4 regions of the Paenibacillus sp. fava2 genome follow, and region 3 is predicted to be linked to each of the others. Evidence: riboswitches for the same ligand, from Rfam matches in the RefSeq annotation. Region 3 holds a riboswitch; each other region holds the start of a gene.

The links. Region 3 has a riboswitch for cyclic di-AMP ahead of AC4G46_RS20340 (NfeD family membrane protein). Riboswitches for the same ligand answer to the same signal wherever they lie in the genome.
Positions count from the first base shown of each region.
Region 1: linked by a shared signal. The riboswitch ahead of AC4G46_RS28575 (KamA family radical SAM protein) and the one ahead of AC4G46_RS20340 (NfeD family membrane protein) in region 3 are both predicted to bind cyclic di-AMP.
Region 2: linked by a shared signal. The riboswitch ahead of AC4G46_RS17675 (APC family permease) and the one ahead of AC4G46_RS20340 (NfeD family membrane protein) in region 3 are both predicted to bind cyclic di-AMP.
Region 4: linked by a shared signal. The riboswitch ahead of AC4G46_RS17225 (C40 family peptidase) and the one ahead of AC4G46_RS20340 (NfeD family membrane protein) in region 3 are both predicted to bind cyclic di-AMP.

Region 1 is NZ_CM177755.1:6,487,475-6,495,507, forward strand. Features, by position in the region: gene AC4G46_RS28555 (peptidase G2 autoproteolytic cleavage domain-containing protein) at 1-1,457, opposite strand, end outside; gene AC4G46_RS28560 (LLM class flavin-dependent oxidoreductase) at 1,666-2,706, shown strand; gene AC4G46_RS28565 (copper amine oxidase N-terminal domain-containing protein) at 2,809-3,945, opposite strand; gene AC4G46_RS28570 (cysteine hydrolase family protein) at 4,099-4,590, opposite strand; cyclic di-AMP (ydaO/yuaA leader) riboswitch at 4,741-4,884, shown strand; gene AC4G46_RS28575 (KamA family radical SAM protein) at 5,029-6,192, shown strand; gene AC4G46_RS28580 (DUF6612 family protein) at 6,262-7,161, opposite strand; gene lacZ (beta-galactosidase, LacZ type) at 7,620-8,033, opposite strand, start outside.
Region 2 is NZ_CM177755.1:4,089,980-4,098,012, forward strand. Features, by position in the region: gene murB (UDP-N-acetylmuramate dehydrogenase) at 1-689, opposite strand, end outside; gene AC4G46_RS17665 ((2Fe-2S)-binding protein) at 846-1,664, opposite strand; gene AC4G46_RS17670 (ABC transporter ATP-binding protein) at 1,700-2,506, opposite strand; gene AC4G46_RS17675 (APC family permease) at 2,716-4,533, opposite strand; cyclic di-AMP (ydaO/yuaA leader) riboswitch at 4,669-4,828, opposite strand; gene AC4G46_RS17680 (disulfide oxidoreductase) at 5,057-5,488, opposite strand; gene AC4G46_RS17685 (DsbA family protein) at 5,488-6,240, opposite strand; gene AC4G46_RS17690 (ATP-binding protein) at 6,333-8,033, opposite strand, start outside.
Region 3 is NZ_CM177755.1:4,632,525-4,640,557, forward strand. Features, by position in the region: gene AC4G46_RS20310 (LysE family translocator) at 1-551, shown strand, start outside; gene AC4G46_RS20315 (helix-turn-helix transcriptional regulator) at 570-1,352, shown strand; gene AC4G46_RS20320 (AraC family transcriptional regulator) at 1,404-2,285, opposite strand; gene AC4G46_RS20325 (hypothetical protein) at 2,379-2,936, opposite strand; gene AC4G46_RS20330 (DUF2087 domain-containing protein) at 3,174-3,461, shown strand; gene AC4G46_RS20335 (flotillin family protein) at 3,555-4,994, opposite strand; gene AC4G46_RS20340 (NfeD family membrane protein) at 5,004-5,660, opposite strand; cyclic di-AMP (ydaO/yuaA leader) riboswitch at 5,695-5,874, opposite strand; gene AC4G46_RS20345 (hypothetical protein) at 6,005-6,142, opposite strand; gene AC4G46_RS20350 (HAD family hydrolase) at 6,356-7,045, opposite strand; gene AC4G46_RS20355 (alpha/beta fold hydrolase) at 7,138-7,956, shown strand; gene AC4G46_RS20360 (alpha/beta fold hydrolase) at 7,948-8,033, opposite strand, start outside.
Region 4 is NZ_CM177755.1:3,988,548-3,996,580, reverse strand. Features, by position in the region: gene AC4G46_RS17245 (HigA family addiction module antitoxin) at 1-688, opposite strand, end outside; gene AC4G46_RS17240 (hypothetical protein) at 678-2,471, opposite strand; gene AC4G46_RS17235 (NusG domain II-containing protein) at 3,131-3,520, shown strand; gene AC4G46_RS17230 (TVP38/TMEM64 family protein) at 3,660-4,151, shown strand; gene AC4G46_RS17225 (C40 family peptidase) at 4,109-4,477, opposite strand; cyclic di-AMP (ydaO/yuaA leader) riboswitch at 4,503-4,637, opposite strand; gene AC4G46_RS17220 (AAA family ATPase) at 4,908-6,512, opposite strand; gene AC4G46_RS17215 (AAA family ATPase) at 6,518-7,132, opposite strand; gene AC4G46_RS17210 (YdhK family protein) at 7,310-7,879, opposite strand; gene AC4G46_RS17205 (class I SAM-dependent methyltransferase) at 7,991-8,033, opposite strand, start outside.

The sequences.
Region 1 (8,033 bases), 1.9 Mb from region 3:
GTGCCGTCATCGCGGACAAGCAGCTTGCCGATGACCCCTACCGCTACCCATTCGTCGCGCTCAATCCGCGGAATATACTCCTCTGCGGCGTTCCAGTCCGGATTCAGGACCGGTTCGGTTTTGGACGAGGCAGCGCGGACCACATTGCCCTCTGTATCCCTGACCTCCGGTACCTCAACCTCCTGATACTGGATCCGGTCCCACTCATCCGTCACGAACAGCTTGTGCCAGCGCAAATCGCTGGCATCCGCCAGGATGGCAGGTCTTCCGCTTACTACCCCCAGAATGTAGTCATCCTCCGCATTCGCTTTGCGGATCTTCTCGCTTCCTCCGTCGAAGGTGACAAAATACCCGGGCTCCAGCCCCTGGCCGTCAGACGTCTCGAACATCTCCGCATAATCAGCTGCAGCCGGGGAAATAACAGTACCGTCCAGATAAAGATTCCCTGTAGCCCCTTCGATTACCGCCGAATTAAGACTCGGCCCAACTGCCAGCCCGCCCGCCAGATGCCAGGAGTAGGCAAACCGGGTTGACCCGTTCTGGCCCATAATATGCGAGCCCGGGTGACCCGGCATAACGGTCGTGTTCTCGCCTTCGGCATGTGAATTCGCCCCGAAGGCCTGCGTCATAAAGCCTTCCGCATGCGAGGCCTGCCCGTCGGCCGTAGTACTCGCACCCTCGGCATGGGCGTACAGGCCGCTGGCCAGTGTACTAACGCCTTCTGCATGGGCAGACGGACCGCTGGCTGTTGCCTGCAGGCCCTCCGCATGACTGGCTGTCCCGCTGGCGGTTGTGCTCTGCCCTTCGGCATGCGAGAAATCGCCCAGCGCCACTGGCCCTGCCGCAGCCGTTATATCTAAAGTTCCGCCCTCCGCATGCGAGGCAAAGCCCAGCGAAGTGGTTCCGACCCCCTCGGCATGGGAGCCGGCCCCGCCGGCAAAGTTGGGTGCAGGATTGCCCAGCGGATCAGTGCCTCCGCCTTCGGCATGGGACGCCCTTCCGGCAGCCGAGTTCCCCTCCCCTTCGGCATGGGCACTCGCTGCACCGGCCTGAGTCGATGTGCTGAGGCCTTCCGTATGCGAATAGTCTCCCCAGGCCTGCGTAGCATTGCCTTCCGCATGAGCCTCCGCCCCGGCTGCCAGTGTCATGGAGCCCTCGGAATGCGAGCCGGCTCCAAGGGCATGGGTCAGGTATCCTTCTGCATGTGAAGCCACGCCTCCGGCTGTTGTGGAAGTGCCCTCGGCATGGGCCGTATCATTCGTTGCCTGTGTAAGATGTCCTTCTGCATGGGACGCGCTGGCACTTGCAACCGTATTGCTGCCCTCTGCATGTGAGCTGTCTCCGCTGGCAAGGGTAGCAAAGCCCTTCGCATGAGCTGCCGCCCCGCTGGCAGTCGTGTTCAATCCTTCGGCAAGAGCGGCAAAACCGCTCGCCGTATTCCCTAATTCTTCTCCCACTCCTGATCACCGCTTTCGTCCGTAATACAATAAGCTATGTCCCAACGGGAAGGGCAGTAACGGCTGAACGGTCCAAGTTATCCAAATTGGCGCATGACACGGCCCGGCATGGCATCGCCGAATAAATCCTTAATTTTCACTTACTAAAGTTGAGAAACATTAAAAAGTATAGTAATATATCTGTATGAGAAGAGGGAGGCGGATTTAGATGGAAATAGGAATCAGCACATTTTTGGAAACGACACCCGATCCGGTGACCGGTGAGGTAATCAGCCATGCTGAAAGACTGCGTGAGGCTGTAGAGGAAATCGTCCTTGCCGATCAGGTCGGACTGGATGTGTACGGAATCGGAGAGCATCACCGTGCCGACTATGCCGGGAGCGCGCCTGCGGTTGTCCTGGCGGCTGCAGCGGCAATGACCAAGAATATCCGGCTTACCAGCGCCGTATCCGTACTATCTTCGGATGATCCGGTACGGGTCTATCAGCAATTCGCCACACTTGACGGCATTTCGAACGGACGGGCAGAGATCATGGCAGGCCGGGGCTCTTTCATTGAATCCTTCCCGCTGTTCGGCTATAGCCTGGACGATTATAACGAATTATTCGAAGAAAATCTGGAGCTGCTGCTGAAAATACGCGCCTCCGAAAAGGTAACCTGGCGCGGCGGCCACCGTCCGGCGATTGACAACCTGCCTGTGTATCCGCGTGCGGTACAGGACCCCCTGCCGGTATGGATCGCTACAGGCGGTAATCCCGAGTCGGCCATCCGGGCCGGGATGCTCGGCCTTCCGGTTGCATTTGCCATTATCGGCGGGATGCCGGAACGCTTCGCCCCGCTGGTGAAGCTGTACAAGGAAGCCGCAGCGCGGGCCGGACACAATCCTGACAAGCTGCAGATTGCGACCCATTCTCACGGCTTTGTCGGGGAAACCACTGAACAGGCAGCGGCCTTGTTCTACCCTTCCACCCAGGCGCAGATGAATGTCATCGGCCGTGAACGCGGCTGGGGCCAGAGCTACAACCGGGCCACCTATGACGATGCCCGCAGCCTGCGCGGGGCTCTGTATGTCGGCGACTCCGAATACGTGGCAGAGAAGATTATTCTGCTGCACAAAAATCTTGGCGTGACCCGTTTCTTCCTCCACGTCAATGTCGGCACCATGCCGCACCGTGAGGTTATGCGCGCGATCGAGCTGCTCGGCACCAAGGTTGCGCCGATTGTACGGCAGGAGCTGGCGAAGAACTAATTCTTTGTCCATATAAAAAGATGCCCAGGCAGGCCTTCCCCCGGCCTGCCTGGGCATCTTTTTGTTGTAGGCATTAACCGCCGGGTAATCTTCTCCTTGGAATCATTGCGAATCCACCTTGTACGTCACAGTCTTCACTTTACCGTCAGGCAGTGTGGCATAGGTGAAGGTCATTACGTTGCCCTCCCGCTTCTTCAGCACCAGCATTTTTGTCAGATAAAACTCATCCGATCCGTCCGCCCGGTCCCATTCCTTACGGTCCCCGGCACTGATCAGCTGCTCACTAAGATTTATGCCTGCTCCACTTGCCGTGTGAATGGCAAACAGCTGGGTGCTCGTCATTAAGCGCGCCAGAATAATATCTTCCGCCGCATATTCGATGGTGTAATTTCCTTCTGTGCCTGTGATGGCTTCCAGATCAAAAAGCTTCCCCAGGCTGCCGTCTGCATTAATATACTGTATGCTCAGGCCATCGGTCATGTAGAGCTGGCTAGTCTTCAGCAATGGTGCTTTTATATATGACTTGATCGTGTAGTGATAGTCCATCTGCTTTACGACTTTGCCGTCTTTGATCAGTACCTGGTAGCTGTTGCTGAAATCATTGAACATGGCATAATGGTTATCCGTGAGCAGCAAAAGCTCCGTACCCTTCCCCACATTCTTAACCTCAAGGCTGTGGGTGTAGGCCAGATCAGCAAACGGCAGCTCCCCGATCAGCACAGGCTTGCCGGAAGCCGAGGCATTATAGAATACATCGCCGTTCTTTTGTGACACCCAGTAGGTTCTGCCTTGAGCCGAAGCAACGGAGTAACGCAGCTCATCCACAATGTTCAAGCTGCTTGTGCCTTTGTCATACACCGTTTTGCCGCCCAGCAGACTGACTGCAGATACCAGCGGTACATAGACTTTCCCTTTGAGAATACGGGGCGCTTTAGCCAGCGTTGATGCGGTGCCATTTACAGCTGTACTGACAGTGCCGGCAGTCATAGTTACTTCACGGCCGGGGCGGATCAGCTTAGCCGACTTCGTGCTCTGGTTCCAGGTGAGGGCGTAACCCATCGTCTGTGCCAGCTGCTGCAGCGGAACAAGCGTAGTACCTGCCGTAACTACCTGGCTGCTCCCCAATGAAGTCTCATTGTAATTCAGCTGAATCACGCTATCCGTAGCCGCAGATGCCGCTCCCGGACTTAAAGCGATGGCTGCGGCCAAAATACCGGCTGCCAGCTTCCAATTTCTCATTATGTAACTCTCCCCTATAATGGAATAGCTTCTGTAGTATTGGACGAGAGTATTTGGAAAAAGTTGCTATATAGCAGCTGCTCCGGAATAAAAAACACCCGTCTGTTCCGCAGTAAAAAAACCGCAGACAGGCGAGTGTATTCATCCTTACTATTATTGGCTGATCAAATAAGGAATTACCGGATAGGAAATCAGATTACGGTCTCTGTATGCCGCAGTGATTACGTCGCTGTGTGCGCTCAAAACACCATTTTGCAGCAAAACCGGACGGAAGCCCCGCTCACTCGCCCCGTTGTAAGTGAACTGCACGCAGTGCTCTACCGAGAAGCCCGAGATAATCAGCAGCTCCACGCCGTGTTCGTTCAGAAGCTGCTCCAGCTCTGTTTTCCAGAATGCGTTCGAGTACTCCTTGGTTACCTTCAGATCACTGTCCGCCACCTGAATCTCGGGAATGATATTGTAGCGCTCCCTGGTAGCTTCCTCTATTCCTTCAATGTCCTGAATATGAATGACCGGCTGGCCCTTCTCCCGGAGCATGTCCGCAACATAATTAATATATTCACAGCCGCGGTCCAGCGTTTTCTGATCCACATGATCCCTCACATGAATTTCCTGCATATCAATGATTAAATAGCCCAGCTTCATCAAGGCCCTCCTTGTTGTAAAAAGATATGCCGATATCGTACAACATAATCAGCCGGTATACCAAATAACGTTTGATTAAAACTAAACTGTAAAAAGATAACCTTGCAGCTGACGCCAATAGCTTTGACTTCTGCAAACTTTGCAGGTTATACTTGATCTACGCTTAATTTCCAGTATTTCCAGCTGGAAAGCGGGGGAACCAGTCAATTGGGGCGAATCATTGAGCTATACAATGTAGGGTACCATCTTACCCGAGTCCGTCAGCTAACCTCGTCAGTAGTGGATGGGTCTGCTTTTTTATGTTTCTGATAACATGAGACCCTTGTGCTAAGGGTCTCTTTTTGTGTTTTTTAGAGACCCTGCTGGCTGCCAGTTTGGCTTTTTGACATCAAGGCTCCCTCTTGTCCTCGCCAATACGAGATCAAAGGAGAGATTCATGTGCAAAAGGTACGATACATAACCGACATTAACAAAATGGAAATGCTGCCCGAAGCAGAGAAATCCCGGCTGAGGGAGGTTACGGACAAATTTGTGTTCCGGGCCAATGATTATTATTTGTCATTAATAGACTGGGAGGACCCGGATGATCCGATCCGCAGGCTGGTCGTTCCAGGTGAGGGTGAGCTTATGGAGTATGGGCAGTGGGATGCCTCCGACGAGGAAGCCAACTATGTGGTGCCGGGCTGTCAGCACAAGTACCGGACTACCGCTCTGCTGATTGTTTCCGAAGTCTGCGGGGCTTACTGCCGCTACTGCTTCCGCAAACGGCTGTTCCGCAACGATGTCAAGGAGGCCTCCTCCGACGTCTCCGCCGGGATCGAATACATCGCCGCTCATCCGGAGATCAACAACGTTCTGCTGACCGGAGGCGACAGTCTGATTCTCTCGACGACCAAGCTGCGCTTCATTATTGAGAGCCTGCGGGCCATCCCGCATGTCAAAATCATCCGTCTCGGCTCCAAGCTGCCGGTATTCAATCCCATGCGTATCTCCCAGGACCCCGAGCTGCTGGAGCTGATCCGCACCCACTCTACTGTAGAGAAACGGATCTACATCATGGCGCATATCAATCATCCGCGGGAGATTACACCTGAAGCTAAGCGTGCTGTCAGAGCCCTGCATGATGCCGGTGCGATTATCGTCAACCAGACTCCGGTGCTTAAGGGCATTAACGATGACCCCGCTGTGCTGGGCGAATTGCTGGACCGCCTCTCCTGGGCCGGAATCACGCCCTACTATTTCTTTATTAACCGGCCGATCGCCGGTAACCGTGAGTTCGTCCTGCCGCTTGAGCAGGTGTACCGGATCGTCGAGGAGGCCAAAGCCAGAACCTCCGGTCTCGGCAAAAGAGTCCGGCTCTCCATGAGCCACTCCTCCGGCAAAATTGAAATTTTGGCTATTGAGGACGGCAAAGCCTATCTCAAATACCATCAGTCCCGGGATCAGGAGTACGGAAAATTCATGATCCTCGACTGCCCGGAGGAGGCAGAATGGTTCGATGACCTGCCTGGAAACGAGCAGTACTGGAGCAAACCTGTGAAGAAAAGTGCGGGTGTCTTTCCGGCTGATGTACCTGTGCAGGAGACGGTTATTGCAAAGTGAGGTTTACTGTTTAGACAGCAACAGCCCCGGTGAGCGCATGGCTCACCGGGGCTGTTCCATATGATAAGACTATTCCAGCTCAGCCGGCTTTACAATCGTTGCCGTCTTATTGTTCTTGGAGTATTTGGCTTCAATCTTGGTGCTATATGTATCCTTCGCCCCGTCGGCAGCCAGTACATAACTCAGATCAACAGTCAGCTTCTCCGTCTGCCATGTCTTGGAGTTGACGAATACCTTCCAGGTTACACTCTTGGGCAGCAGGGTCTCACCATCCCAGAGATTCTCCTGATCATATAAGGTAATGACCGCCTTGGCTGCTGCCGGATCGGTCAGTGTAAACTGCATAACGGTCTGTGCACCTGCCGTGCTTACTTTCATCGCCTTTTTGTAGGCTTTGATGGAGTCAAGCATGGCTGCGGGATCATATTGGCCCTTGGAGTAAAAGGTATCCCATTCCTCCTTCTCCAGGTCAATCCAATATTGCGCATCCGGATCAATCGGCTCTCCGTCGCCGTCCGTCACTGCATCAGTGCTGCTTCCCTCTTCACTATCCTCGTATGCCTCTTCGGAATCAGCGATAAGCTCACTGCCGTCCACCAGATAGTAGAACTCCTTGTCATTAGCATACAGCTCGTAAGAAGTCTCCAGCAGACTGACCTTTACACTTCCTGCTGCAGCAAAAGCCGGCAGACGGTTGATATCCAGATTCAGCGTGTTGGTATTGCTGATCTTCACGCCGCCGCTCTGCACATCCTGTTTCTTGGTCACATCAATGTGAAAATTCTTTAGTGTCTTCGCTGCTGCTGTTACTTTGCTGATTACCTGATCAGCAGTAGGCGCTTTAGCAGCAGTTGCTTTTGCCGCGGCAGCCGATACCGTCTCGGGACCGGACACCCCTCCAGCTGCCCCCGACAGCAGGATCGCCCCCGCAGCCAGACTTGTGCCGATTGTTTTTAGTACCCTTTTCATCCAAATTCCCCTTCTCGGATTATAACACCGGCCTCAGCAAGCCTCTCCCATAGCCTGTCTGGCCGGATATCCGCCCATTAGTATTGTTCAAGCACATCTGTTCCTCCAATAATTTACCATGGGCTTGTATTGCTGTAAATGAATCTTTCCTATTCAGGTAGTCCTGAATAAGCTAAGTGGAAATTTGTCATTTATTTCTTGGCTAACACGCCGGAATCACTCTACTAGTTGTAAAAACGTCACTTAAATCTGCAGTATTGGCTGTTATTAGAAGCTACCGTTAAATTTAAGTGTGGTTTTTCCAACTAATGAGTCTACAAATCAGAAAATCATGAAATTAAGTGCCGAAATTCCAACTAAATGCCGATATTCACTTGCACCCAAGTGCCCCCAAACAAAAAAAGGCCCCGGTCTGAATACGATCAGACCGGGGCCGGTTTCACTTTTGCAATATTAAATTATCGCTCTCCCAATCCCGCACCGGACAGGAAGAATTCATATTCCAGCGTCTGGTCTGCAGGAATTCTGTATTCCGGATGAACCGGTGCGCCCCAGCTGTCGTCACCGCCGACGCCCATTTGTCTGCCGGAAACAGTTACTACAGTGTAGTGAACCTGCGGAAGCTCAAACGGATGAGCGGCATGCTCCAGCTCGAATGCCGTGTAAGGCGACAAAGTGCACTCTACAGGTGCGCTTGCCGGAGCTGAAATTTGCAGCCCGATGCCTGCGTTATCGGTAATGCTCACGCGGCGGACGCCGGTACGGTTGCCCGATTCCTGCGGTACAAGGTAGCGGGACGGCAGGTCCTGCACCTTCCGGCTGAACACGCCAAGTCTGGCGCCGAATGCACGGTCGATGTAGTTCTCCTCAGG
Region 2 (8,033 bases), 540 kb from region 3:
CGCTTGAATACACTGCCGCAGGAAGGATATTCGAGCGGCTGCTTGGATTCCCTTAGATAGGTCAGCTCATCCATCTTCGCCTTGATGGCCGCAGGATCTCCCTGCCGCAGGGCAAAACGCGCCTCGAGCACGATATAATCCCCGCCTGCAAAAATACTGTGCCGGTAGCCAAACTCCAGCTCTTCGCCGCGTAGTATAACGAGCTCTCCGGCCTTGTTAACAGCCAGCGCACTGTGCAGCACATCCTTGACCTCGCCGCCGTAGGCACCGGCGTTCATATAAAGCGCGCCGCCTACTGTTCCGGGAATACCGCAGGCAAATTCCAGACCTGTCAGCTCCTGCTCCTGCGCATAGGCCGAGGCATCAATAATTTTGGCCCCGCACTGGGCTACCAGCAGCCCGTTCTCAATGGACATCTTATCCAAAACCGATGTATACAGTACGATTCCGCGTATGCCGCCGTCGCGTATAATGACGTTTGATCCGTTCCCCAGCACGGTTAACGGGATATTACGCTCACGGGCGTATGTAACCACCTTTTGTATTTCCTCATAGCTTGCAGGTACAGCCAGAATGTCGGCGATCCCGCCGATTTGTGTAAACACATAAGTTTTCAGCATTTCCCGGCTTCTTACCGTTCCGTCCGGAAGAAGCTGCTGCAAATCCTGTTCAACTTGGCTTATATTCATGTTTCATGCTCCTTTACAATCAATACATGAGCCGGCTATCAGCCTGAATTAATGGCATCCCCAACTGTAACAACGAACAGGCTCCCTTGTCAATGACGGGAGCCTGCTGCTGATGCTGCGTGTATCCAGTTTATGCGGCAATCCGGCGAATTATATCTAAGCCTGACCTGCAGAGGCAGTACTGCGGAATTCAGTCCGGCGTGCCGCCCGCTCTTCTTCCTTCAGCCGAGGACAGGTGTAGCAATAGCTTCCGCCTTCTGTCCGGTAATACAGGCAGCAGCGGTTGCGCATATTTACGGTCTTATCCGGATCAGCCAGCGATTCAATCTTGCGCACCTGAACGTGAAACGGATTTCTCTTCAAACCGAATAGTGCTGCCGGCATTTCTTCGCGCAGATACCGGTAATCTTCCTGCAAAGTCTCCAGTATGCCTGCGGGAACATCTCCGGAAGTAAAAACCTCCAGATAATAGTTGAACTTGGTGGGCAGCTGGCCCCAGATCTCTCCCCCGGCAAGCCCGGTGACGCTGGATAACACAGCCAGCAGCGGTGCGGCCGTATCCCTGTAAAACCGGGTCAGCTGTTCATTACGCCAGTCCGTGCGCTCCTTGGCGCCCGCAGGAGCCGGAGTGAATGACCATTCGTTCAGGGAGAAGGCTACACGCCAATATCCCTGAGCTGGTATGAGATGCACAGACAAGCCGGGCAGACTGACATCAGGACTGGCAGAATAAACAGAAAGGGCATATTGGACTGCAAGGGCCACATTACCGAAGGCACCGGCAAAGTAGGTGGCGGCCACCTTGTCATCCATCCCTTTGATAAGCGGCCTATAGCACTCGACAAAAGCGCTCATTCCCTTTTCATCTGCCATCTCAGCGGCATTAAAGGAATGCACTGTTCCTGCCGGAATGCCGGGATGCAGATCAAACTTGCTGCCAAAGTCCTGTATTTGCTCTTGCTGTGCATCGTTCATTACGTTTCCTCCTCTTTATGAGTATCCCTGGTTGATTACAATCCTGCGGCCTTATAAGCTGCCAGCTCATACGGCAGGCACAGCGGGACACCCGTACGCGGATCGGCAACGATGTCGCATTCAATGCCGAAGACCTTGCGGAGTACATCAGGCGTCATAACCTCGGACGGAGTCCCTTCGCTGACAACTGTACCGGCTTTGATCGCCACCATATGCTGCGCGTAGCGGGAAGCATGATTAAGATCATGCACCACCATAATGATCGTGCGGCCTTCTTCCTGGTTCAGCTTCTGCAGCAGCTGCAGCACTTCAAGCTGGTGGGCCATATCGAGGAACGTGGTCGGCTCGTCAAGGAACAGGATATCCGTCTGCTGGGCCAGAGCCATAGCGATCCAGGCGCGCTGGCGCTGCCCGCCCGACAGGCGGTCAATCGGACGGTCATGAAATTCCTCCATACCGGTCACCGTGATTGCATTAGCGATAATCTCACGGTCTTCGGGCGTCATTGTGCCAAAGCCCTTCTGATGCGGATACCGGCCGTAACCAACCAGCTCGGACACCGTCAGTCCGTCCGGAGCCGTCGGATTCTGCGGCAGGATCGCCAGCTGGCGGGCCACTTCCTTGGTGGACAGGGTATGGATTGATTTGCCGTCCAGCATCACACTTCCGCTCTTCGGCTTCATAATCCGCGCCATTGTTTTGAGGATTGTAGACTTTCCGGAGCCATTAGCTCCAACCAGCGCTGTAATTTTTCCTGTCGGCAGTGACAGGTTCAGACCTTTGACAATCGTTGCTTCGGCATACCCGATACTTAGCTGTTCTGTGTTTAAACGTTCTGACATAATCTCCACTCCTTAATAGTTATTCTATGTATGACTTCAGCGGCGTTAAGCACATGGGTCCGGGGTTTAAGTGACTGATATTGTTTATCACTCAACTGATAGTGGTTCTCAATTATCATTATCGCAAATATATGAAAGTTGTACAAGCATTCACAAAAAAAGGCTGCCCCCGTTGTAAACGGAAGCAGCCGCTTCATCATGTCACCTGACTATTTGTGCAAATGATAAGGAACTGTTGCTACTACGATATCCTTTTGGTTCATCAGATAAGAACGGATGAACAGGCTGGTCTGATTATGCAGGATGGCCTGCCACCAGTGCTTCGTAATAAATTGCGGAATCAGTACCGTGATATGGTCTGTTGAAGCGGTCTTCCACTCCACTGTATCAATAAACTTGACCAGCGGGCGGATGATGCTCCGGTACCGGGAACGGAGGACGATCAGGCGCACGCCAGGATTCCATTCCTCCCACTTCTGCTCCATTTTGTGAATCTCTTCTTCGTCAAAGCCTACATATACAGCTACCACATTGTCCGTCAGGGATTTGGCATAGCTGATGGAATGCAATACAGCACGGGTAACACCGGCTACAGGGACTACTACTGTACTGCCCTTAATGCAAGGCTTGTCGGTCGAAGGGCAGATCCGCAGCTGGTCAGCGGTATTAAGATAATGGCGGTGAATCCGGTGGAATACCAGCATTACAACCGGCAGGAAGATAAAGGCCATCCATACGCTGGAGAACTTCGTAATAATAAAGATCAGCGTAATGGTGAGCGTGGTCAGCATACCGACCGTATTCACAGCAAACTTGCTCTGCCAGCCCTTCGGTCTGGTTTTGTACCAGTGCACCATCATTCCAAGCTGGGATAAGGTGAACGGGATAAACACACCGACAGCATACAGCGGGATCAGTCCTTCCGTATTCCCGTGAAATGCAGCTACCAGCACTGCCGACAGCACTCCGAGGAAAATAATACCGTTAGAAAAACCCAGCCGGTCTCCGCGGACCATGAAGGCATGTGGCAAATATTTATCTTTGGCAAACATAAAAGCGAGCAGCGGGAACGCCGAGTAGGCAGTATTTGCTGCAAGGAACAGGATGACAGCTGTGATCCCTTGAATGAAGAAGTACAAACCGCCGCGGCCAAAGGTCGACTCGGCAATTTGGGAAACTACTGTGGCTTTTTCATCCGGGGTAACACCGTACCAGTAAGCCAGCAGAGTAATGCCTGTAAACATTACACCAAGGATCAATCCCATCATCATCAGGGTTTTGGCGGCATTTTTTTCCGCAGGAGCCTTGAAGTTAGGAATGGCATTAGATACCGCCTCTACCCCGGTCAAGGCCGAACAGCCGGAGCTGAACGCCTTCAGCAGCAGGAACAGGCTGACATTGGATACTGCCGAGCCAATTTCAGGTACACTGGCATGGGCCCCGCCTGTCAGGTATTTGAACACCCCTGCAACTATCAGGAAAAAGATCGAGCCAACGAACAAATATACCGGGATTGCGATAAAAGAAGCAGACTCCGTAACCCCGCGCAAATTGACAATAGTAAGCAATATAATGACGGACACTGCAATAAGCACCGAATGATCATGTAAACTTGGAAAAGCCGACGTAATCGCGTCCGTGCCCGCCGAGGCGCTAACCGCAACGGTAAGAATGTAATCAACCAATAAAGATCCGCCGGCTAACAGGCCGGTAGGAACGCCCAGATTGCTTTTGGCTACGATGTAGGCCCCTCCGCCTTGCGGATAGGCAAAGATCGTCTGCCGGTAGGACAAAATGAGTATGGCCAGCAGGCCCAATACGGCAAGCGCGATTGGCAGTGAGTACCAGATGGCAGTAAAGCCTGCAGCCACAAGTACCAGGAGAATTTGTTCCGTTCCGTAGGCTACAGACGAGAGCGCATCAGAAGACAGGACAGCCAGTGCTTTCACCTTGGATAACTTTTCATGATCGAGTTCGTTCGACTTCATCGGACGTCCGATCAATAGTCGTTTTACCTTGCTTACCATTGTTGTAACAGTTCCTCTCTTTGTTAGTTGAACCGGTTATACCGTGCGCTGTTTTCATCGTTTTCATAGGTGGATTTTCATAAATGCAGGCACAAAAATAAGCATACGGAAATGATCCGCATGCCATGAGCATGGTCATTATCCCACCTTTGCTTACGAGGTTAGCTGGCGGATTCGGACTGTGGAAAGCCCTACGGTTACAGCCTTTTTGGCCTGTTTCCGATTCACCCCGTCGGCCGTGCGGCCGAGTTTGGTTCCCCCGATTTCCCTGCGGAAAATTCAGCGCGTATTCAACTTCTCACAAGGCTTAATGATAGTCTACAAAGCATTCCCAGTAAAGCAGTGAAACAAATGAAAAAGGAATGAAAAAACATCCAAAACACGCAATTCCATGATAAGGGATAAGTTGATCTTTCATTCTCTTGCATTATCCCTCTGTACCGTGGTTTTAGCGTGTTTTGGATGTTAATTGTGACAAAAAAATCAGGATTTTTTGATGCTCGGAATTTCGCCTGCCTGCTGCCTATTCCCCGTCTGTATCTTTACGTCCTGTCCACAATAAAACTGTAATCAGGGTAAACGCCGTAAGGGCCATCAATGGAATAGTAATGAAGCCTAAAAGATTAATATAATCCTGATTGCAGGGAACGCCAACTGTACATGGAAGCACCTTGCTCAGCGCAGGAATCTTCTGCTCAGCATAGTGGTAAATGGAGATGCTTCCGCCGATAATGCTTAACGGCAGGACGTAGGGAATAATCTTTTTATCCCCGCGGTACGTGGCAATTCCCAGCAGAAACAGCTGAGGATACATGAAGATGCGCTGGAACCAGCACAGTTTGCATGGCTCGTATTTCAGCACTTCGCTCAGGTAGAGACTGCCTGCAACAGCAACGATCGACACAAACCAGGCCAGATACAGACAATGGCGCCGGCAGAAGGCGGTGAACTTCATCACTCGGCAACCACCGCTTCGGAAGCGGCCTGAATCTGAGCGTCAATAGCCTCCATGTTGAATGGCTCGTCGACCATTACCCCATTCACAAAGAGGGTAGGAGTCGAAGAAACGCCGGAAGCCGAGGCTAGCTGAATCTCACTTTCCAGCTGGCTGTTATAGGTCTTGTCTTTAATGTCTTTGCGGAGCAGATCATAATCGATTGGCAGCTCCTCTTTCTGCGCCAATTCAACCAGGAAGTCCTCAGTCGCCCACACCTTATTCTCATCACCCTGGTTGGCATAAATAGCATCGTAGTATGTCCAGAATGCATCGCTGTTCTGATGGTAGACAGACAAGGCTGCAAGAGCAGCAGTTTTGGAGTCATCCCCGATAAAGGCCAGATTTGCAAAATATAACGCGGCCTTATCCTGATTTACATAATCCTGTACAATCTGCGGCTTAATGGCACCTGCGAACTGGGCGCAAGCCGGACATTTGTAGTCGCCGAATTCGACGATTTTGACAGGTGCATCCTCACTGCCAAGTCTAGTCATTTCACTGTAGTTGAATTCAACCGGTTCGGCTGAAGTTCCTGTTGATGAGTCTCTTGCGGCCAGCATAAATAATCCCACAAAAATAATGACAACCAGGGCGATCGTCGCAACAATCACTATCAATGTTTTCTTCTTCTGCTGTTCCATTTGCGCTACAAGCTTCTCATTTTTACTATTCTGGGGAAGAGCAGCGCTTTTACGTTTATTTTTGCCCAAGTGAGAGTTCCTTTCTGTCCTGCGGGACAATAAATTTAAATCATATAATTTAAAATTATATAATTAAACTTCTCTCTTTGGCAAACTCAAGCTTAGACAACCTCTATTTCTAACGGCTTAGTTGCCGCTTCGCTGCTCTCTCTTCCCCCGCTGTAATTCTTGTCGCCGGACTTGAGCGTAAGGCAGAATATAACCTCTGTCCCTCTCCCGGGTTCGGATTCTATCTTAATCCGGCCATTCATCAGCTCGACCAGTTTCCTGCAGATCGCAAGCCCAAGGCCTGTGCCGGAATAATGCCGGTTATGCGCCGCATCAAGCTGCGTAAAAGGCTGAAATAACAGCGGCAGCTTATCGGACGAAATGCCGATACCGGTATCTTTAATTTTAAATGTATATTCACCTTCACCGGCTTGAGTACCGCTGTATTCCACTTCTATCGACACCTCACCGCCGGGAGTGAATTTAACCGCATTCCCGATCAGATTAACCAGAATCTGGCGGATTCTCACACTGTCGCCACTTACCATTTCAGGAACATTTGCCTCAATTCCGAGCTTCAGCTCCAGCCCCTTCTCCTTGGCAGTCGCCTCGAACAGATTGGAGCATTCACCTAGCAGTGCCTTCAGCGGAAAAATTTCGTTTTGCAGCTTTAGTCCGTCGGAGTCGAGCCGAGAAAAGTCGAGCACATCATTGATTACACTGAGCAGCGCCTGACTGCTGTTGTACTGCAGCCGCAGCAGCTCCTGCAGCTCCTGATTATCAATATCCTCGGCTAAAAGCTGATTGATGCCGATAATGCCGTTCAGCGGCGTACGGATCTCGTGGCTCATGGTCGTCAGAAACTCGCTTTTCATCCGGTCAGCGCTTTCTGCCGCTTCCTTGGCGACAATCAGCTGCTGCTGGAATTGAATAAAGGCAGTAATGTCCTCAGCAACCAGATAAACCAGCTTCTGGGTGTCATGAACAAGCGGGAAAACGGTTGTGCTGCAGATCATGGTGCCGCCGTCCTTTAGACGGATTTCCAGCTCAAGCTTGGAGGAATACCCGTCCACTGCCCTGTTCACCGCTTCCTTCAGTGTAGCCTCATCCTTTGGAGTACTGAGAATGCTCTTATACTCGCTTAACTCTTCCATTTGGTAACCGGTCATATGCTGAAGTGAAGGGTTGGAGCTTATAACCTTTTTGCGGGCAGGATCAATGCACAGCACCATGTCGGGACTGGATTCGAATAAGGCCGTATAGCGCTGCTCATTAAAGCTTGCAGAGAACAGAACACGCTGCCGGTCCCTGTACAGAAGAACCAGAACCAGTGTCACAATCAATAAAAACGAGCCTCCCAACAATATGCCCAAAAGTGAATCAGGCAGCAGCGGGACAGTTCCTGTATAATTAAAAGCGCTTGTATTCGAGAACGATGCACCGTCCATGGCGGCATAGTGTGACCCGCTCAGGCACGCGGTAAGCACAAGTACAAGCAGTACTTTTTTGAGAGCGAACATATTATAAGGACCTGCGATCCAGCCAGGGTTATAGAAATAGGCGATCACCGGTACAACCAGGGCGAAGGCAAAGGAAGTGAGGATAGAGAGCAGGCTCTGCTCGTAGTCTCCGTAAAATTTCATCGACAGAATGCCGCAATAGTGCATGATCACAAGACCGCTGCTGAACAGAACCCCGCCGAACGCCAAAAAAAACCGGCTGCGTGTAAATGGGCTGCTGAACAGCAGAAATAACGCATAAGAAGCTGCAATCGGTACAAGCAGCGACAACAGCAGGAGCGGCAAATCATAAGC
Region 3 (8,033 bases):
TCGTTGTCACCTTTACTCCGGGACCGACCAATATTGTCATCCTCTCCACTGTCCAGCACAACAGCCTGAAGCAGGCCATGAAGTATGTATGGGGCGCAACACTGGCCTTCGGCCTGCTGCTTGCCGCTTCCGCCCTGCTGAACCGGATGCTTGCCGGCGTGCTGCCCGGTGTTCTCAGCGTAATGCAGGTCATTGGGAGCCTGTATATGCTATATCTGGCCGTTCAGATTTACCGGATGAACACAGCGGAAGCACGGAAGCACTATACATCCAGCTTTGCCTCCGGCCTGCTGATGCAGTTTATCAACCCTAAGGTGATCCTGTTCACGCTTACTGTAATCCCAGGCTATGTGCTGCCCTATTATAGTTCAGCTCTTCCTTTGACCGTCTTTGTCATTGTTATAACCGGAATCGGATTTTTGGCTTTTATGGCCTGGCTCGTATTCGGAACGGTGTTCAGAGCCTTTCTGCAGGCTCACCGGCGGACGGCGAACACGGTAATGGCGCTGTTTATGATATACTCTGCTGTAATGGTTTCGGGGATATTTTAACGAAGGGAGGCGGAAGCTGTGGAGCAGTTTATTTACAAAAAATCACAGGATGTTCTGGCCTTATCCGCAAGCATGAGTGACTTTACGTACAAAAAACACTGCCACGAGGAATATGCAATCGGTGTTACCCTGCGCGGCATCCAGCAGTATCAGCTCGGCGGCAGCTTCCAGTCCTCACACCAGGGTGGTGTCATGCTGTTTAACCGTGAGCAGTATCATGACGGCAGCTCCTATGACCGGGACGGGATTGACTATATCATGCTCTATCTCCGGCCGGAGCTCGTATCTGAGGTGCTGGGCGGCAGGGAGCTGCGCTTTGATACACCGATTGTGTATGACCGCGGGCTGTCCCGGCAGATTTGCGCTCTTTCCGGTGCGGTCCAGTCCGACCGGGGGGATGCTTTATCCGCTGAGCTGCTGCTCTCCCTCATTGAGCGCCTTGCCCGGACAGCTGCCGATACAGCCTCAAGCAGATCTGGAACAGATAACCGGTTTATCGGCCGGGCAAAAGAAATGATGCTGGGCAGCCTTGGCGATGTGCTCAAGCTGGATGAGCTGTGCCTTGCGTACGGCATGTCGAAGTTCCAGTTCATCCGCGGATTCAAGCAGCATGCCGGTATCTCCCCCTATCAGTTTTTTCTGAATTGCAAAGTCGAACATGCCAGGCGCTCCATCGAACGCACCAAAGATATTTACGCGGCAGTAGCAGACTACGGCTTCTACGATCTGACCCACCTGAACCGCCATTTCAAAAGCATGTTCGGCATCACAGCCTATGAATATATGTCTCAGCTTAGCTAAAACAGACAGAAGCTCCCGGGAACACTGGTTACCCGCAGGAGCTTCTGTCTGTTACACTTGGTTTTTCTTTTTAACCGGAATCCATATTTCGCTCCGGTACGCTGGAGAAGCCGTATCCTTACTTTCATTCCACAGGATTTCCGGCCCTTCCACCAGCTCATAATGAGAGGACGGGAACCATTCCGAGTAGATTCTGCCCCAAACATTCTGCAGCGTCTCGGGAAACGGGCCCACCGCTTCAAAGACTGCCCACGTTCCTGCAGCTACCTCCAGCTGTGCGAAGGTATCCGGGCATTCCAGCGTTGTAGCTACTCCGATATAGTGGTCCAGCTCCCCTTTCTCCTCCATCCGACCTTCTGAAAAGTTAACCGAGGCACTGATCATTCCCTGAGGCTTCATGTTGGAGAGTGCCTTGAGCCCGCTGATCAGCTCCATATTCAGGCTCTGCCACATGGCAGCAATCTCCGGGTTCACCCCTTCGAACACAATCGGCACCCTTTTGTGCAGACCTGCTATACGGAACGCTTCCTTTTCTTCAATCCGGTAATTCATTTCGTTTCCTCCTCTGACCGTTAATTGGAACGTCATCCGGGGAAAGGCCTTCAGCGGCTGTCCATTTAATCTGGCTTCTGAAGGGGTAACACCGTGAAACAGCTGAAACGCCTTGGTGAATGCATCCGGCGAGCTGTACCCGTAGGTTACGGCAATATCAATGATGCGGAGCGGGCTGTGCTGCAGTTCAAATGCGGCTAATGTAAGCCGTCTGCGGCGCACATATTCAGAGAGCGGAAGCCCTGCCAAAAAGGAGAACATCCGTTTAAAATGATACTCCGAGCACATGGCCAGCCTCGCAGCTTCCCTGTAATTGATTTCGCCCGCCAGCTGCTCCTCAATATAGCTTAACGCTTTGTTCATATCCTCCAGCAGATTCATGCGCCAGCCTCCTTTCCCTGACTCAAGAGTAACAAAAAGCTTCCGGTGCGCTCCGACAGTTCGTGCACAGGATTGACGGGTTCACTGCTCCCGTCATTGAACCGCAGCAGGTTCTCCCAGGGAAATGGTGTTCAGAATATCTATGAACTGCTGCTTGCTCTGCGGATCCTTATCCAGATTCGTAAAATCGAGAATATAGATCACTTTATCCTGTATCGAAACAACTCCGTAATATGTATTATGCGTTCCGGTTATGCCGGACGCAGCTGTGCCGTTATCGGCATCAAGAGTAATTAACCGGCAGTCTCCGGCTGAAAGCTGAATCGTTTCATCGTTAATTACAGAGCTGTGATTAGGCAGCGCATGCTTAAATTCATAGTTAGCCTCATAGGGACTTGAAGAGATTCTTCCAGCAGCCTCTCCCCGCTCATTTATCATCAGGTAATTTAGCTTGTCCCCTTTATCAAGCTCCCACCCGGAGGGCAGCTCAATAACAAGAGAAGACAAATCATAGGCAGGAAGGTCCGCGACTGCAGCAGCGGCTTCCTGGCTGTTGGCCTGGACATCTTCATCTGTTCCGCTGATAAAACATCCGGTAAGTGTAAGCAGCAAAGAAACGGTTATAAGTATTGTCTTACTTTTACTTGGCATTACGCTCTCATCCTCCACGGCTTGTTCAACTGATCCTGATCCCGTTATGTTCCCAAGCATTATAACTGATCATTTAGAAATATTATCCCATAGGAATTACTGCAGCGCAGCGGTAAATAGCGAAGATTAATAAACAATTGCTCGCCGTACCCTTAGGGACAACTTTCAGTTGCATTCTAATTAGATATACATATAATTAGATTATGTTCGAATATTGAGATATGGAGGAAACCAATAATGAGAAGTAAACTGGATAATTTCCTGGACAGTGACCGGAAGCTGCGCAGCTGGCCGGCCAAACGCGCCAATCAGACAATCGTCGTGGAGTATCTGAGCACGAATTTTTTGGAGAATGTGGAGTATACAGAAGCTGAGGTCAACGAGATCATAAAGAACAATCACACCTTCAACGATCACTGCTTCCTGAGAAGAGAGCTGGTGGAAAACCGGCTGCTGGGGAGAACCGGCGACGGGAGCAGGTACTGGAAGATCCCGCTGCCGGCAGACCAGGCCCGGACGGATTAGGCTTGGGCTTGTCACTCTGCTCCGCTTTCCGGCAAGACAAACCAGCCCCGCACAGCGCATCCTTTACGGTGCTGCATGGGGCTGGTTCATAGATCACTGTTCTGATTCGCGATTGCGGCCGAGCAGTCCGCTGAGCGCCTCGGTCACGTCCATGCCGGTTAGGGTGCGGGTCAATTCAGGAACCTGGGCCATCATTTTGGCAATATCGCCGGTAATTTTGTTCACGCCGGCTGAAGCACCGTCCTGGGAAATGACTGTAATCTTATCCACCTTGGCCAGCGGAGAAGCGATTCGTTCAGCCAGCTCAGGCAGAACCTTCAAGAATTCCACCGTAAGCGCAGCTTGTGTGAACTGCTTATACGCCTCGGCTTTTTTCTCGAGCGCCCCTGCCTCCGCTGCTCCGGAGAGCTGTACGATTTCCGCATTCGCCTTCCCCTTTGCCAGCTCCGCTTCTGCCGTTGCCAGCCCGCGTTTGGTCGTCATGGCGGCCTCAGCCTCCGCTTCAAGAATCTGCCGCTGCTTGGCTGCTTCCGCTCTCATAATGACAGCCTGGTTCTCAGCCTCGGCAGGCTTGATCACGGTTGCCTCCAGCTCCTTCTGTCTCAGTCCAACCTCAATTTCACGGACGGTTCGGTTGGCTTCTGCTTCCATTTGCGTAATCTTGACCTGTTCTGTAACGAGTGACTGCCTGATTTTGTTCTGCTGCAATTCGTAGGCGAGATCCGCCTGTGCTTTTTTCACTTCGGTTTCCAGCTTGAAATCCGCCTGCTTGATGTTCAGCTCCTTTTCAAACAGGGATTCTTTGGCACGTGCAGCTGTTTCAGCTTCAATGGTAGCCTGGTGCGCATTGGCTTTGGCGATGGAGGATTCCTTCTCGGCTTCGGCCTGCTTGATCTGGATGTCGCGCTCTGCTTCCGCTTTGGCAATGCTGGCATCGCGGCGGATGCGTTCGATTTCCGGCACACCCATATTGTCGATATATCCTTTATCATCGGTAATTTTCTTAATGGTGAAGCTGACCACCTCAAGCCCCATTTTATCAAGATCCTCCGAGCAGGTTTCCCGCATCTTGCTGTTGATTTCGTCCGGTGTCTTGAGAATGGACTCTACACTCAGCTGACCGATCAGTCCGCGCAGATGGCCTTCCACCGAATGCAGAATTATCGTCTCACGGTCTTCTTCCGGCCGGTCTATAAACTGCTCGCTGGCAGTCAGAATGGCGGTGGGGTCGCTTTTGATCTTGATCTGGGCCACGGCCTCCAGATTAAGCTTGATGCCCTGCCGGGAGAACATCGCCTGTGCCGGAATGACATCAAAGCTCATCAGCATCATGGAGATGGTCTTATTATTCTGAAAGCCGGGAATGACGAACGTCCCTCCGCCTTGCACCACTCTTTTGCCGCCGAGACCGTACACAATCATCGCCTGGTTGGGCGGGACCTTCTTATATGCGTTTACGATACTGAACACAGCCAGCAGGATCACTGCCACAATTCCCGCGGTTAAATAGAGAATAACCATCTGCTCCGACACTCCCCGATTTTATAATTGGGCGGCTTCCCTTTCAAAAAGAGTTACCTCCGCCATACCTTTATCCACCTTCAAAATAATCACCCTGTCGCCCTTTGCAAGCTGCTGGCCTGTCTCGGCCCGTACACCAATAGAACGCATAGTCCCGTGCAGCACATATTTCATCTCCCCGGCCGTTCCATCCTCTGCGGCAATACTGATGTACCCGAGCTGTCCCGCTAAATCATAATCCGATTCATTCATGCTGCTGTCATACCGGGTCATCATCCGGATCAGCACAATATACAGCAGACAGCCCGGCAGCAAGGCGATCACGGTACAGATCAGTACTGCCGACGGCAGGTTCATCCCGCTGAACCGGACGAGCACATAACCCGTGCCGCCCCAGACTGTGACAGACACGGTCAGCGGCAGCAGCAGAGGCATAAAGCCGTGACCTCCTGCTCCCGCATGAAAGTGGCCCGTCAGCCCGTGACCGTGAAATCCGCCACTGACAATAAGCACCAGCCCCGCCCAGAAGCACACAATAAATACACTAATGATTTTAATCCCCCCTTTCTTGCAGGCGAGTAAATAAAAATGACTTTTAATCGTTGTTATAAGAATACAATTTCTTATCTGGACGTCTTTTCTGCCTCTATGCGCAGCAAAAAGACCACAGAAGGGCAGGGCTTCCGTGGTCGGTTAAATGATCATGGCGCTCATCCTCTCTCTTCGAGGCTTACGGGGTTAGCTGACGGATTCGGGCAGTGAGATAGCCCTACCCTGCCTGGTTGATGAACAACCTGCAGCAAGGATTCACCCCAGGTGAGCAGCATCAAAACATACTGCTTTCACCGTTGGTTCCCCCGTTCCCTTAACCGGAATTCAGCCATTTGAGAACAGTTATATTAGATTCAGTTGCTGATTGAATCTTACGCCTGCGGCTGTATATTGTAAAATGTCACGAATGGCAAAAGAAGCCAAAGAATGCCATCCCTCATTGAATGAAGGCGCATTCTTTGGCTCCGATCTTAAGCAGCCGGCGATTTGCTTCTTGTTGCTCCCTTTTCCGTAAGGACGGATTTTCCTGCATAAAACCGGGCTGCCGCCAGACCGATACCGCTGTTTCCTTCTGTAATCAAAGCTACCTTTCCGTCCAGTTTTCCCACCTCTAACACTCCTTTTTTCTGTAAGATATTGCTGATACGACCCACAGATTAGAGATTGATATCTTATACGGGAATGATCGTTCTTGATTATACAAAAAATAAAGGCTTACCGCCCGATTTCCCTCATCAGATCACAGTTTAGCATAACGGGAACGAACGGCAAAGCATTATTTTTACTGAACGTTCTTAATATGCTGCAGATCTGCTCATGCGTCAAATATAATTCAATATTTCGGTAAGGGAACGGATTGTGATTTGCTGTCCCCAGTTTTTTAACTGCTGATCTCTATTCATTAATACAGAGACCATGCCAGCCTGATTAGCCCCGACAATATCTTTCTCCTCGTTACCAACATAAAGCATTTGCGGTTTATCCATTCCCAGCTCTGTCGCTAATTGTATAAACCCTTCAGTCCGTGGCTTTCTGAACCCGATCTCTGCAGAGCTCAGGATGACATCGATATATTCCCGGACGGGTTCGACATCTTGCTCCACATATTTCATGCTCATCCCATAGGGAACATCTGTTAAAATCCCCACGGGCAAGCCCCTCTGCTTCAATTCTTTAAGCACAGTTGCCGCATCAGGGTACACTTTGGAGCGCTGCTGAAAAAAGCTGAAAAATATGCTGGCAGCCTCTTCCGCCTTCCCGCCGCTTATTCCCCATGCTGCAAGTACTTTATCAAAAACTTCCAGGTCGGTCACCTCGAAATCCCTGGGGTGTATCCGGGTATTATATAAGGACAGCACCTGCTCAGCCTGCCGGATATGTGTTTCAATAAACCGGACCTGCATGGCCTGCATGATTTCAATCAGCGCTGACCGGTACAGGTTCTTCCAGCTGAGCGGTACATTTTCATAATAAATCAATGTGTCACCAAGATCGAAACCAACGGCTTTCATGGTCTGCCCCCTTCTTTCAATTACAAGGTACCTCCAAGCACCAATCCGCCCATCCCGTCATACATAGTGGTAATAAGAAGGGCGGGATGCGGGTGAAGAACAATAGCGGGTTTGAGCAGCGGGCGATTTTCCTGGCAGCTATATGCAGTCAGACGTATGTGCAATTTAATAATCCGGACGGCTTATTTGTGATACCGCAGAATTATACGCTGAGACATACCATCTACGCCAAATCCTTCGGCAGCGGGCGCGAACGGTTCGGCTTTATTCTCGAATCTCCGGATGAGATTATTATTGCCTTCCGCGGCACCAGCCAGCAAGCCGACTGGATATCCGATCTGATCGCCTCGCAGCGCAGCTTCAAATATATTAAGCAGGACTGCATGACCCACCGGGGATTTACTGATATCTACGCCACCGCCAGAAACGAGCTGATATCCGCTCTCTCCACCCTGCCATCCGGCAAACCCTTAACCGTCACCGGCCACAGTCTCGGTGCAGCACTTGCCACCTTGTGTGCGGTTGATGCAGCTGCCAATACCGCCTTCACATCACCTGCACTGTACACCTATGGTTCACCGAGAGTCGGGGACCCTGCCTTCAAAAAAGCGTTCAACTCCTATATCCGTACCAGCTACCGCATCGCTAATACTTTTGACGCTGTAACCTTTGTCCCGCCCACAGTCTACAAGCTGCCAAAACGCGATAAAAGATTCTATTACAGCCATGTTCCCGAGCTTGTCACGCTCACCTTCCAGCTTGGAGCGGTCGGCCTGAATCATATCATCAGCAGCTACTTCGCCGAGCTTGCCAAGCTAGACCCGGCGTATGCCGGGCAGCTGTGCCAATCGAATCCCGGTTTCTGTCCGGCCACCACTATTCCAGCAGCGGTACCTGTCCCTTTAACCTGATACAGAATGCCTGCTGATGAACTGCAGTACCATTTGTCCCGCTTCTGCCGGCTGCAGCAGCCAGACATAGGCATGAA
Region 4 (8,033 bases), 640 kb from region 3:
TTTTTGAATCGGGCCAATTTCGAGGCGTTACAAAAACATATGTGCTTTGTTTTCTTATATTAGAGTCAATAGAACCTAACCGAGCATCAAAATCCTTCCTTGCCTTTACCAATGGATCTTTATCGGTCCCAAACTCCCAATATGAATTACCACTAGGAATCCAAGGCGTTGCAGCATTAGCTTGGACGAAGCCATCGGAACCCCTACGTTGCGAGTTGTCGTAACCCGGGAAATTAACCTTGATTAGTCCGTTGCCAGTTGAGTGCACCAATTTTCTCAACAGTACAGGAAGCAGACTTCTGGCTTCTAGGTTTCGCTCGGCCCATTCTTCTATTTGCCTTGCTTTGATTGTCAAGAAATTGGGAACAAATGTCGAGATGTCCTTAACCTTCCCATTTATCGCACATTCCTGTTGATCGTAAGAGGCCTGCATTTCAATTAATAGCTTACTGTTTGCGCCAAATGTGTTCTCCATGCGAACTGCCAAATCGGGAGTTAATGATGAATCGCCATTAAGAAGATCAGATAATAATGACAGATCTATCCCTAATCGTTTAGCGGCTTCTACATCAGATATTTCGAAAGGAATAATCGTTTGACGCACATATTTACCTGGGTGGCTACTTATAGTCCCTCTTCCTTTCTTATTTAGAATTGCTTTTTTTATTACATACGCACTAATAATCAAATCCCATCTGCTCTTCCCAGCTGGGATTTTTAATCGATCTGGGCTTCAAATGACTACTTCCTCGCTTGTTCTTTTTTTGGATTTCTATTTGCTTTCGGTCAAAAGGAAATTTAAGGTCCATAAACCAAGTAGGAAGTCCATTCTTAAATAGATTACGTTCAAGTTGTGGACGCTTGCTTGGTGCTAATGAGACATAGGATTCCCAAATAGTTTCCTGACTTTGTATGATATCAATCGATGGTCGTTTTGAAGCACGACCAACAATAAAATCTAAGAACTCCAAGACCTCGATTTGGTTCAATCCGTAAATATCCATAGGATTTTCTAGCTTCATACCGTGTAAAGGTAACAATTCCTCAATTTCATCCAGTACCTTGTTTTTAGGATGTTGCTTTCCTGCATTACCTTGAGAATCGTTGAGCCCTTTTTCCGATAAGTCCTCGTCTAATCCACGAAGAAGGTGATCGATGTAGGATTTTTCTTCTTCTTTCATTCTTTTGATAAAATCATTATGTGCTAAAACGAATTTCTCATCCTCAGTTAAGGATTCATGAGACTCACTCTTTACAGCTGCTTCGGAGATACTTCGCTTGATTTCTGTCAATCTTCTCTCCTCTTCTTCAGCTAAGCGCGTTTCTTCCACGATCTCCTGTAATAAGTCGTTCCTAGCTTTCTCTTGAGCATTCCAAGTTTCCTTGATTAACAACAATGGATTGAGTGCTTTATTGGCTTCTTCACCTAAGAGCTCTTCGATCTCAAATACAAAATCATGGGCAAAAGGTATTTCTTCTAAGCTATTCTCTTCAAGACCTTGGATCTGGTGTATACCAGTGTCATAATTTCCTGCTGGGACACCGTTCGTAGTTTCTATCTCTTCATGCTTCTGAAATCGTTTAAGGGGGGTTAGTCTAATGGTAGGCACGATATCTTTGTCAGCAACCCTCGTTATTTTATACACGTCATCATGGGAAGTCCAGTGCTGTTCTCGTAGGATTGCAGACATTCTCCGATGTTCGTTTTGTGGGTCTCGCCGAATTAAATAAACATGCCCCTTATAGTTAATTGCTAATACATAGCCATATTCGTTCATTAGTAAGGTGAAGATTTTACTGTCCTTACCTGTAACTACAAAGTAATTTTCATCACCAGGTTCTAAGGGTTTAGATTCATACTCACCGGTTAAGGGATTAAAAATGCTATTTGTAGTTCCTGTATAACCTGTGAAGAAATTATCTAACAGTAAAACCCATGCTGTCGGAACTCCTTCAGTATAGTAGGCATTTATTTTCTTGGTCAGTGTGGCTAGGAGACCTGAAGAAGCTTGTACCTCTACAACGAGCTTTAGTGTGGGGGTTCCGTCTTCCCCAGCAAATGCGGCAACATCAGCTCTTACTCTCTTTCCTTCAACAATATGCCGATACTCTTCTTTTACCACATATCCAGCGTCCTTTAATTTAGTAAACAAAAAACGTTTAGTTAGCGCATGTGGTAATGATTCTGCAAAATGACAAGCATTTTTATTTGAATGATAAAAGTAGGGACTTTTATTTTGATATTGCGCGTCATCTTTTATCCTGAGATATCCTTTATTAAAATACATCCGTTCTTCGCAAATTGGGCAAATGAGAGGAATACTTAAAGATTTTATCTTAGCAATTTCACTAGTTTTGATAACTTCAGCATCTAATCTTATAAATCGATGCTCATTCATTTCTTCAAGAACACCACTTTGAGTAAGTTGCTCCCAATTCTCGATAAATTTGAAAAATGCATATTGCGCCATAACATGCCCCCTAAAGTAATAATACTCTATATACTTACATTATATCGACAAAACAATGGATTAATCTACCATGTGTAATCGTGGAGATACAACGCATTTAATGAGGCTGCTTAGTGAAGCAGTCGTTATTCATAAGTGGAAGAAGAATAAGAAGCAATATTAAGTCAAATCATCACTGGATGCCTTTTATCTATCAACAAGTAGAATCAGCTTATTCAGGTGTTTGCAGAATAGCCAGAACCGGTAACCGAGGGAATTGCGGAGATTTCCCCATTATATTAAGTACGCTAACTGAAGCATGTATTTGTTGGTTATTGGAAAGTGATAACAGTTTCCATTTTTCTATATCGGTCCAAAGAAAAGGACAAGAACTTGATCTTTAAACAGAAAACCCCGCTAGGGCGAGATCTGATAGGACTATGTTCTTGTCCACCGACTATTCGAGCTACATCATTGCTTAGGAAGCACTTCAGAAGACAAGTTGCTCAGAACAGTGAAGAAAAGTTGGGATAAAACGAAAAGAGCTCCTTAGTTGAGGCGCTCTTTTTAAACACGGTTTACTAATTTCAAAAAAAATTACTTGTTATAAATACCTCCACATAGTTTACACACTATTTTCAGATACTATGAGACTATCTGTTAAGCTGGAGATGAACAAGATGATGAAGAAAATTGGTATTAAGAAAGCGGATTTAATTCTTATCACATGTATTTTGCTAATAGCCCTGACTCTTTTAGGAGTAGAGTTGCTTAGAAAGGATCAGCCCGATACCGGTACTTATGCAAGTATACGTATAAATAATAAACTATATAAAGAGGTAGAACTCACAGATGAGCCCCAAATTATCAAGATTCAAACAAAAAGAGGATACGATATACTCAAAGTTCATGATAGAGGGATCGAAGTAATTGAATCGGACTGTCCGCAAAAAATCTGTTTTAGCTTTGGTTTAATATCAAGACCAAGACAATCTATCATTTGCTTACCTCTGCGAATGATTATTGAAGTGAAGCCTAATTCAACTGATGATATAGATGCGATCCTATAACTTTCTTAAATAAAAAATGAACTATTCCATAAGCACATATATTTGGCTAAACGTAGAATTAGGAGATCTATGTTTAGCTTTTTATTTACCTGTTATAATGAGCTCAGGTTATCTCAAATAAAAAAGGAACGGATTTTGTATGACTACGCACATCGTTGAATTGTTAGGTGAAAGTGGTTATTTCGCCATTATTTTAAGTTTGGTTTTAAATATATTAATAAGCATTTTTGCATTCATCCCTAGTGTATTTCTCACAGGAGCTAACATCACCTTTTTCGGTTTTCTTAACGGAATGATTATTTCCTTTTTCGGAGAAGTGCTCGGGGCAATTATTAGCTTTGTTCTCTATCGCAGGGGGGTCTTGTCCTTAATAGGAGGTTTAAAAAATGAGAATAAATATTTGAAGAGACTTCAACAAACTTCTGGTTATGAAGCATTCTTTCTTATTCTTGCTTTAAGAATACTCCCGTTTATCCCTTCAGGATTGGTTAATATATCGAGTTCCGTTAGTCGTGTTAGCTGGGTCACTTTTGGATTAGCAACTATGCTTGGAAAGTTGCCAGCTCTGATTATAGAGGCTTATTCTATTCAGCAATTGCTGATTCTTACGCCCTTACTGCTGGAAGAGTGAGCGAACTTGTTATCACCTACGTAAATGCCCGCATGCGAAATTCCAGAACCAAATGTGTTAAAAAAGACGAGGTCACCCTCACGTAAATCATCTTTGGCTACAGGAATGCCAGTTTTAGCCTGCGATTGAGAAGTGCGCGGAAGGTCATCTACATTGAACTTCTTAAGTACATATAGAATAAATCCGGAACAATCAAAGCCTGAAGTTGTGGTTCCTCCATAAAGATAAGGGGTTCCTACGACCCGATTCACAACACTGTCCAAGGTTACCTCGCTAGCATATGTACCTGGTGCTGCAGAAGCAAATATAAATGAGGCTGCCAACATGGATACGATGACTTTCTTCAGAAACTTGTTCTCCCTTCAATGCCTACGGAGTTAGCTGAGGATTCGGTTAAAGGTTCCCTATATTCCCTTTCATGCAAGAATAATTCACCCAAAAAATGGTTCCCCCGTTTTCAACGCTGAAATTCGGCAACTTATTAATATTTTGTAACTATTAACACTTTAATAGATAGTAGGCCACCTGTCAATCCTTCTAAAAATTTAACTATCAACGTATTTTCTACGTACTTTCTTCATTGTTTCTCCATATTTTTGCTTTATAATAACCACTCAATATCATTCTTTGTCTGAAACAATAGTAACGTTTTTGTAATATATTTCAATATCTTTGGTGTATATAAAAAGACGAGTAGTTACTTCCTCCTCGTCTTCTAATCCCGTATATGTCGTTTAATTGATATTACGTTTTCGATTACGATACCTGTGTTTGTTCCAAAGCCGATCCCAGAGATTCTTCAATTCCCATCATCATTTTATAATGGGCATGATGATGTGTAACCACAAATATCTTTTCAAATACCCGTAAGTACTTGCTGACTGTATCCATCGGGTGCTCGATATACAAATCATCTCCTGCAAAGTGAGAACCATCATTGGCCCAGGAGATTAAGGATTTACATATGACCTTCTCATCCTCCTCGAATCTATCAATAATGTCCTGATCGCTGTAATTACCATAGATTTTAAAATAATTTTCAATGATTCTACGAATCAAATTCTGAACGGTGATGGAAGAGCTGTGATTGGCTGACTTTAATTCCTGCCACATTAACTCATACGAGCTTTTAATCGGGTTGCTGTTATACGGGGTTGATTCGGTTACATCATTCCATTTTCGGATAATCCAAAATGTCTCATCCGCCATCCTAGCGCCATTTTTGGGCCGGTTTTTTGAAAACGTAATTTCCTTGTGAAAATAGACATTATGCGTTAGAAGAAACAACTGAATGATATTACTTTCTTCGTTGCGTACATCTTCTATAAGTTTGGAAATCAGATTGCTTACGATAAACAATACGTTACTGTCCAAGCTTGAAATGGGGTCATCAATCACAACAACTTTATTCTCCGTAATTAAATCACTGTTATTGCTACCGTTTAATAAGTGCATAAAATAAAGAAAGGTAACAAACGTTTTCTCGCCTTCACTTAATGTTTGATTAACGTCCTCACCATTTGATCGGATTAACCGATAATTTCCTTGACTTTGTGTATGAGCGAATTTGAAATTAGTAAAATGATAGGCCCTCAGTAACCGATTCATTTCGTTTACAGAGGGGATTACACTCGTAATCTGAGCCTCCAGCCTGTGAATTTCGGATTCTAATGCGACTCTTTCATTCTTCTTTTGAGCTAATGTTGCAGAAAGGTTGTCGATTGCTCGTCCTGTTCTATAATCTATACGAACATATTTCTCATGATTTTGCTGATTCTCACTCCAGATAAAATCCCAAATCTGGGTTATCAATTTATTCCCTTCATCCACTCGGTTCTCTATAAAAGTATTATGCTGCTGAATTTGTTCATTCGCTCGGACGATTTCTTCATTGATCACATCGACGAAAGCCGCAATAGTTAACAGTTCGATTGGATGACTGGGATGAGTTTGCTTCTGCTGGAACAAGTCCAAATTATGTGCATTTTTCGAAAGGATCAGTTCATATTGTTGCGAAATGAGATCGAGATTCAAATATGTATTTTTCTTGTCGGTCAATAATAACTCTTGCACTTGATTTTCAAGATAATGATAACACCGTTTATAGTGTTCAACTTGATCTTGGAGTTCAATCATCTCTTTTTCGTAATGTTCATTAAAGTAATCATTGAGTTTTTCAGTAAATCCCTCAGGAAGTTGTTGTTGGCAAAAGGGGCACACTCCTTCCGCTTCAGAAACATGTGTATGTCCTTGTTTAACCCAGTCACTAATCGCTAGCTTGGATATAAGAACAGCAATATCGACTTCCTGTTTACCGATAATAGGGGTCTGAAAAATCCGGTGATTGCATACCGCAGACAGATGCTCTATTTTAATCTTTTCAAGAAAGGTAGCTTCTCATTTGAACCATTAAACAATTTCTGTACACGCGCTTGGAGGTCTGCTAGAGCACATATTAGTCCGCCTGTCGGTGCTTGCTTACATCTTTTCATAAAGTTTATTCTATTGTTTCTTAAACCCGAAAAGGCCACTGAAAAGATATCGTCATATTTCCGCTTTAATTTCCAACAATCGTCGGTAAACTCATCATCGTTTTGTTTAGACTCTTTTTGTTTGACCTCTAGATTAGAACTTAACCGACGAATTTCCTCAACTACTTTATCAACTAAGTCTTTTTTGTCTCGGATGGTTTGTTTAATCTCTGTTGATTCTCTTCCCAAAGTAAAGATACCTTTGATATCTGAATCTTGGTGGAAATTTTCCTCGACAAACTTTTGGTTATACACCACTGTTTTTAATGGCTGGGAAACCCAGGATATCCTACTATCAGCATAAAGTTCAATTTGTTTAAGAACATTAGATAAGGTTGTTTTCCCACTGCCATTCGAGCCGTAAAAATAGTTAATTTTTTTCAGGTCACTGTAAAGTACACCCTCACTACTATAGGTAGCCACATTTTTAACGGCAATCTCCCTAATCATACTTTGATCCCCCTTGTAATGCTATTCCCCTGTATTCCTCATGTATTTTTTCGAAAATCCAATATTATTATATCATTCATCCACCTATTCCATCGGTAATTTACGTCAATTTTTGCAAGATTCCTCTATTTATTAAAAAAGAAAGCAGCCCCTGGAGGCTGCTTTTTTCATCTTCGTTTACTTCGCTTTTAACTCATCACCGGTTACCCATTTGTGATTTCTTACTGGCTCTCCGCCTGTTGTCGGGGTATAGTCAACCATGTATACGGTTGTTTGCTCACCTGTATCTACAGTTGCGGTAGCCCCTTTCATACCAGGCATATGATCAACGTTAAGCACCACTTCTGTGCCAGGCGCATAAAACTGGTCTCCTGCATCTTTTAAATCTTGCTGGATAACCCATTTATGATCGGTAACCGGATCTCCTCCGGTAGTGGGTGTATACGATACCGCGTAGACATTAGTGTCATAAGCCCCTACAATGGTTGCGGTAGCCCCCTTCATCCCGGCCATGTGTCCCTCGGTAATAATGACTTGATCGCCGACCTTATACTCCGGATTAGCGGCTTCTTTTAATCCTTCAGGCACTTCACTTGTCATATTCTCATGTTCCATCTCTGAATGATTCATGCTGGATGCAGCGTTACTGGGTGTATTGGACGCTTCATTTCCGTTATTTGCGGTATTTCCACAGCCACTGATGACGACCACCAGCGCTGTAGCTAAAATGAACAAACCTTTTTTCATATCAATAACACTCCTTCATAGGTGAATTGTGAAATTTATGCAGACTAACGCGTATGCATTATCGTCTCCAACGAAACAGATTTCATACCATTGACGTGGGAAGTCGGTTGATTACGGCCTCAAGAGCAATCGTCTTACAATGGTTGTACATAAA